Linked DNA regions of Cellvibrio sp. PSBB006. Each later gene encodes a partner of the first gene's protein in a complex. Links are inferred from orthologs where the notes say so. Each region holds a gene or a part of one and is shown on either strand. Other genes may lie near its edges.

Region 1 (3,815 bases):
TATGCTGGGTGCAACCGCCGGTCGTACCACGCTGAACGGTGAAGGCTTGCAGCACCAGGATGGCCACAGCCATGTGATGGCAAACACCATTCCTAATTGCCGTACTTACGATCCTACTTACGCTTACGAATTAGCGGTGATCATCCAGGATGGCATCAAGCGCATGTACGGCGACAAGGAAAATTGCTTCTACTACATCACCCTGATGAACGAAAACTACCAGCACCCGGATCTGCCGGAGAATGCGCAGGAAGGTATCATCAAAGGCATGTACCTGCTTGAGCAGGGCAAGAGCAAAAAGAAAAATCGTGTGCAGTTGATGGGCGCGGGCACCATTCTTAACGAAGTGCGTGCTGCCGCTGAATTGCTGCGCAAGGATTTTGATGTTGAAGCGGATGTGTGGAGCGTGACCAGTGTGAACGAGTTGACCCGCGACGGTCAGCGTGCCACGCGCTGGAATTTGCTGCACCCGACCGAAGCGCCGCGCAAAGCCTATATTACTGAACAATTGGAAGGGCGTGACGGTCCGAAAATTATTGCTACAGACCACCTGAAAACCTACAGCGAACAATTACGCGCGTTTGTTCCCGGCACCTACACCGTATTGGGTACAGAAGGTTTTGGTCGCAGTGATTCCCGCGCGAAATTGCGTCATTTCTTTGAAGTGAATCGTTATTTCGTGGTTATCGCCGCGCTCAAGTCGCTGGCAGATGAAGGCAAGATCAAAGCCGACGTCGTCGCCAAGGCCATCAAGAAATTCGGGATTGATCCGGAAAAAGCGGACCCGATGAGCGTGTAAATCCAACGCCCTCTTACAAAGAGGGCGTTCTTGTATTCGCATTGAATAACAGTTGATCGAATTTGCAGAAAGTGAGGAGTTACAGTGGCAATTCAAACCATTAAAGTGCCCGATATCGGTGGTGCGGAAGGCGTCGATGTAATTGAAATCTCCGTGAAAGTAGGCGATGTAATTGCCGAGGGAGATTCCATCGTCGTGCTTGAAACGGACAAAGCATCCATGGAAATTCCTGCCGATAAAGCGGGTAAAGTTGTCGCTATCAAGGTGAAAGAGGGAGACAAGGTTTCGCAGGATGATGTATTGATTGAAGTGGAAGCAGAAGGCGCTGCCGAGGCTGCTCCTGCTCCTGCCGCCAAAGCACCCGCTGCCGCCCCGGCTCCGGCCAAAGCATCTGCAGCAACCAGCGAAATTACCATTACGGTGCCAGATATTGGCGGCGCAGAAAATGTGGATGTGATTGAAGTGACCGTTAAACCCGGTGATGAAGTAGCCGAAGGCGATTCCCTGATTGTGCTGGAAACTGACAAAGCGTCGATGGAGGTTCCCGCTACTGCATCAGGCAAGATCGTTAGTATCTCGGTGAATGTGGGTGATAAGATTTCCCAGGGCACGGCCATTTGTGTTGTGGCTGTCAGTGGCGGCGCAGCATCTGCTGCCGCGCCTGCACCAGCGGCAGCAACACCTGCTGCCTCAGCGAGCAGCAGTGAGGTGACTATCACGGTCCCGGATATCGGCGGCGCAGAAAATGTTGACGTTATTGAAGTGACGGTGAAAGCGGGCGATGACGTTGCAGAAGGCGACTCACTGATTGTCCTTGAGACTGATAAGGCATCTATGGAAGTACCTGCTACTGCGTCCGGCAAGATCGTCAGTCTCGCAGTGAAAGTCGGTGACAAGGTATCGCAAGGTTCGGTTATCGGGGTGATGACCACCTCAGGTGGCGCTGCGCCGGTACAAGCCGCTGCGCCGGCCAAAACTGAAACCAGCACACCGGCACCTAAAGCTGAAGCGCCTAAGGCTGCACCAGCCGCTTCTGCACAAACTGAAACGGTGGTGAACACGGGTGATGTTTACGCTGGTCCGGCAGTGCGCAAATTGGGTCGCCAACTCGGCGTGGATCTGGGCAAAGTGTCCGGCACCGGTCCGCGTGGTCGCCTGCTGAAAGATGATGTTCGCAACTATGTGAAAAACATTGTCGTCAGCGTTCAATCCGGCGCATCGGTAGGCGGTGGTTCAGGTATTCCGCGTGTGCCAGCGGTTGATTTCGCCAAGTTCGGTGAGATTGAAATGGTCAAGATGAGCAAGATCAAAAAGCTCACTGCTGAAAACATGACCCGCAATTGGTTGAATGTTCCCCATGTCACCCAATGGGATGATGTGGACATTACCGAGATGGAAGCTTTCCGTACCGGCTTGAAAGCGGAAGCGGAAAAGCGCGGCAGTAAATTAACGCCCTTACCTTTCCTGTTGAAAGCCTGTGCTGCCGCATTGCGCGCAGAGCCGAGTTTCAATGTGTCCATGCATCACGATGGTGAGCACATTGTGCAGAAGAACTATGTGCATATCGGTGTGGCGGTGGATACGCCAATCGGTCTGCTGGTTCCGGTGGTGCGCGATGTGGATAAAAAAGGTCTGTGGGAGTTGGCTGACGAGATTAATGTCCTGGCCAAGAAGGCGCGCGATGGTAAGTTGATGCCAGCAGAGATGCAGGGTGGTTGTTTTACTATCTCTAGCCTGGGTGCGATGGGCGGTAGTGGTTTTACGCCTATGGTGAATGCGCCGGAAGTGGCGATTCTGGGTGTTTCTCGTGCGCAGATTAAGCCGGTGTGGAATGGTAAGGAGTTTGTGCCACGTAATATGTTGCCGATTTCTTTGTCGTACGATCATCGTGCGGTGAATGGTGCGGATGCTGGTCGGTTCTTTACGTTCTTGACTGGTGTGATTGCGGATATTCGGCGTTTGGTTTTGTAATATTCGTAGACTTTAATCCGTTTGTCGTTGGGGGCTTTGGTTCAAAAACGCATAACAAATTGGCAGGATAGCCAATTTGCACAGCGAAGCTGCCCGTAGGGTGAGCCACAAGGATGTGGCGAATGAATCATCCTTGTAGCTCCCTCAAGTCGTCCCTGACTTGAGGGTTTCGAAACCAACGCCTTAACGCCAAACTCGCATAGTGCGAGTTCCAAGACAGATAATAAAAAAGCCAGCGCAAATGCTGGTTTTTTTATTGATGAAAATTGAGTTTAACTCGTTCCTAAAAATAATATTGATTACCGCTTTATCGCAAAAACGTGATCTTGTGACTTCATCTGCCTGAACTTTAATGCTCTATTGAACTCCTGAAAAATACATCAATAAAAATAACAACCAAGGGTTTCTGCAATGAGTGTCGAAACGAAAAAATTCTCGAATGTGCGTTTGCTCTTTCTGACGTTGCTTAACGTATTTTTGGCTGCTTGCACCGCTGTTCCGCATCAATCGTCTAACTACACTTCCGATGATATCTTTCGCGAGCAAGTAAAACGTTATCCCTACATCAAGCTGGCCAGTCGCGTTGTGCCGGAGGGTATTGCTGAGTTTAAAAATCTCACTTATATCCAACGAGGTGCGCGTGATTTGCAGTTGGATTTGTATGCGCCGGGGACGACGATGGATGAGTTGCGGCCGGGTATTGTTTTGGTGCATGGCGGTGATTGGTTGGGTGGTGAGCGGGAGCATTTAACGTCTCTTGCGATAAGCCTGGCTTTACGCGGTTATGTTGTTGCCACTATCGATTATCGTTTGGCTTCGCAAGCGCCTTACCCGGCGGCGGTGGAGGATGCCCAGGCTGCTGTGCGGTGGATGCGTGAGCATGCGGAACCTTACGGAGTCGATTCATCGCATATTGCATTAGGTGGGGCTGGCGCGGGTGGGGTGGTAGCGGCCTTGGCTGGATTGACGGCGGTTGAGTTGGCCGAGGTGCAGGTTATTCTCAATCTTGATGGTCCTTGGCAGCTTGATCCCGCGATGCTGAAAA
Region 2 (2,885 bases), 1.7 Mb from region 1 along the record:
AACAGATTAGCGTCTTTGCCAAACGTGAGGACGAATGATCCGTATTTACCCGTGTAAAAATCTGCCACTTCTTTTTCCTCATCAATAATTCGAGTGGTCCACGCTGTTTTATCCCGTCGATGATGGTATAAACAGTCACGGTCTGGTATTGCGCGGCAACCCGACTTGCACTGTTTCGTAGGCGTTATGTGTCATTACCTGTCTGGATTAAAGGAGACTTTCCATGAGCATCATTAAAGAATTCAAAGAATTTGCGGTAAAGGGCAACGTTGTGGATATGGCGGTGGGCATCATCATCGGAGCCGCATTCGGCAAGATCGTAACCTCCGTGGTGGGTGATGTAATCATGCCGCCGATCGGGTTGATGATCGGTGGTGTGGACTTCAGTGATCTGGCCGTTGTGTTGAAAGAAGCCACCGCCGATACACCGGCCGTCACCATTGCTTACGGCAAATTTATTCAGACCATCCTAGACTTCACCATCGTCGCCTTCGCGATATTTATGGTGGTCAAAGGCATCAATCGTTTGAAGCGCAAAGAAGAAGCCGCACCGACGCCACCCGCGAATCCAGTACCCAGCAAAGAAGAATTACTGCTAACCGAGATCCGCGATTTACTACGGGACAAAAAGTAATCTTCAGGTTTTTCATATCAGCCAGTTCGGAGAGTGGTTATGGCGGAAACAATCAAGACACAAGTCGTGGTGTTAGGCAGCGGCCCTGGCGGTTATTCCGCGGCGTTTCGCGCAGCGGATCTGGGCCTTGAGGTGACTCTCGTTGAACAGTATCAGGCCTTGGGTGGGGTTTGTTTGAATGTGGGTTGCATTCCTTCCAAAGCATTACTCCACGTAGCCCAGGTTATTCATGAAGCCGAGCATGGCCCGGATATCGGTTTGACATTCGCACCCCCCAAGCAGGATCTCAACCAGATCCGCGCGTTTAAGGACAGTGTGGTCAAGAAGTTATCCCAAGGTGTCAGCGGTATGGCCAAAAGTCGCAAGGTGCAGGTTGTACATGGTCGTGGCACCTTTACCGGCAGTCATCAGCTCAGCGTGGTGAATGACGGGAAAGAAACACTGATTGAATTTGAACACGCGATCATCGCTGCCGGTTCCAGCGTCGTGAAACTGCCGTTTATCCCGGATGACCCGCGGGTGTGGGACTCCACCAAGGCGCTGGAATTGAGTGAGGTGCCCAAACGGTTATTGGTCATCGGCGGCGGCATTATCGGTTTGGAGATGGGCACGGTGTACCAGGCACTCGGCAGTAAAGTGACGGTGGTTGAGTTCGCCGATCAATTAATTCCTGCAGCCGACAAGGATTTGATCACGGTGTACAGCCGCTACAACAAGGAGCGCTTTGAAGTCCTGCTCTCCACCAAAGTGGAAGCAGTTGAAGCAGCAAAAGCCGGTTTAAAGGTCAGCTTTTCCGGCGCCAATGCCCCGGCGGAAGCGCGCGAGTTTGACGCCGTACTGGTCGCCGTTGGACGCAAACCCAATGGTCAACTTATCGGCGCCGACAAGGCGGGTGTGCAGGTGGACGAACGCGGTTTTATTCCCGTCAGCAACACCCAGCAAACCAACGTGCCGCATATCTTTGCTATCGGCGATATTGTGGGGCAACCCATGCTGGCCCACAAAGCGAGCCATGAAGGCCATGTAGCCGCTGATGTAATCGCCGGGCATAAACGTATCTTTAATCCACGCGTGATTCCCTCCATCGCTTACACCAATCCTGAAATCGCCTGGACCGGCCTGACCGAGAAAGAAGCCAAAGCCCAAGGCATCAATTACAAAACCGCTGTCTACCCCTGGAGCGCCAGCGGTCGCGCCCTCGGCGCCAATCGCAGTGAAGGCAAGACCAAGTTGATCTATCACGCTGAATCTGAGCAGTTGTTGGGTGCGGGGATAGTAGGGATTAATGCGGGCGAGTTATTGGGCGAATTGTCTCTTGCTATTGAGTTTGGCGCGAATGTGGAAGACCTGGCACTAACTATCCACGCACACCCGACTCTGCATGAAAGTGTCGGCTTGGCCGGCGAACTGGCGGCGGGGACGATTACGGATTTACCGAATCCTAAGGCTAAATTGCGTTCGTAACGCTAATTGGCAATAACTGAAAAACTCAATTCAACAGTTCGAAAATGGCACGATGCGAGTTTGGCGTTAGGCCATTGGTTTCGAAACCCTCAAGTCAAGGACGACTTGAGGGAGCTACAGGGATGTATTCATGCGTTTTCGAAATCAATGGCCTAATGACAAACGGATTACGAAGCATAATCCAACTACACCACCATCACGCCATCCGCCTCAATCACCGCGCCCTTGGGCAATTGACTAACGCCGATAGCCGCGCGGGCCGGGTAGGGCTGGTTAAAGTATTCCGCCATTACTTCGTTCACGATGGAAAAATTCGCCAGATCGGTCAGGTAGATATTGAGTTTGACGATATCTGCCAGGCTGCCATTGGCAGCTTCACATACGGCGCGCAAGTTCCTGAAGACCTGATGGGCCTGGGTCGCGAAATCGCCTTCAACCAATGACATCGTCTTGGGGTCCAGCGGAATCTGGCCCGACAGGTATGTCGTGTTGTTGACCTTGATTGCCTGGGAATAAGTACCGATGGCCGCCGGGGCATTGGTGGTGTGGATTATGGCTTTGTTCGTCATGATGAGCCTGCTTCGTTGAAAAGCGCTGGGATGGCGCGCTGTTATTAACGGAAAGCGATCGAGTATAAACGGGAGTGCGGCGCAGGGCTATAAGGGATGACTATAAGAAAGAGACGCAATGCCTAATCAATTCTTGCTGCGCCCGATTCGGATCACAAAGCTCATGTTGCGGATGCGACGCATGATGTTGGCCAGGTGCACGCGGTTGTGCACGCCGA

The links. Proteins that work in one complex are often made in the same cells at the same time.
Region 2: the proteins of aceF (region 1) and lpdA are in contact, whole or in part, in a crystal structure (PDB 1EBD), measured with the Geobacillus stearothermophilus proteins. The link is inferred for Cellvibrio sp. PSBB006 from one-to-one orthologs. Residues at the interface, in WP_033016211.1 of Geobacillus stearothermophilus: Ile130, Ala131, Met132, Pro133, Arg136, Arg140, Glu141, Asn155, Arg157; in WP_049624544.1 of Geobacillus stearothermophilus: Pro340, Ser341, Asp344, Tyr345, Arg403, Asp406, Val408, Glu431, Ala432, Gly433, Asp438.

What each region holds. Positions count from the first base shown.
Region 1 is NZ_CP021382.1:1,862,343-1,866,157, reverse strand. Bases 380-3,326 are described here. They hold aceF (dihydrolipoyllysine-residue acetyltransferase), read left to right. Parts: upstream 380-883; coding sequence 884-2,770; downstream 2,771-3,326. Other genes in these bases: CBR65_RS07695 (alpha/beta hydrolase), read left to right, coding at 3,182-3,326; aceE (pyruvate dehydrogenase (acetyl-transferring), homodimeric type), read left to right, coding at 380-799. Outside these bases: more of aceE, read left to right, coding at 1-379; more of CBR65_RS07695, read left to right, coding at 3,327-3,815.
Region 2 is NZ_CP021382.1:3,518,221-3,521,105, reverse strand. It holds lpdA (dihydrolipoyl dehydrogenase), read left to right. Parts: upstream 1-673; coding sequence 674-2,098; downstream 2,099-2,885. Other genes in the region: spoT (bifunctional GTP diphosphokinase/guanosine-3',5'-bis pyrophosphate 3'-pyrophosphohydrolase), read right to left, coding at 2,794-2,885; CBR65_RS14500 (RidA family protein), read right to left, coding at 2,284-2,667; mscL (large-conductance mechanosensitive channel protein MscL), read left to right, coding at 224-634; CBR65_RS14515 (CPXCG motif-containing cysteine-rich protein), read left to right, coding at 1-38. UniProt on the Escherichia coli protein: Lipoamide dehydrogenase is a component of the glycine cleavage system as well as of the alpha-ketoacid dehydrogenase complexes.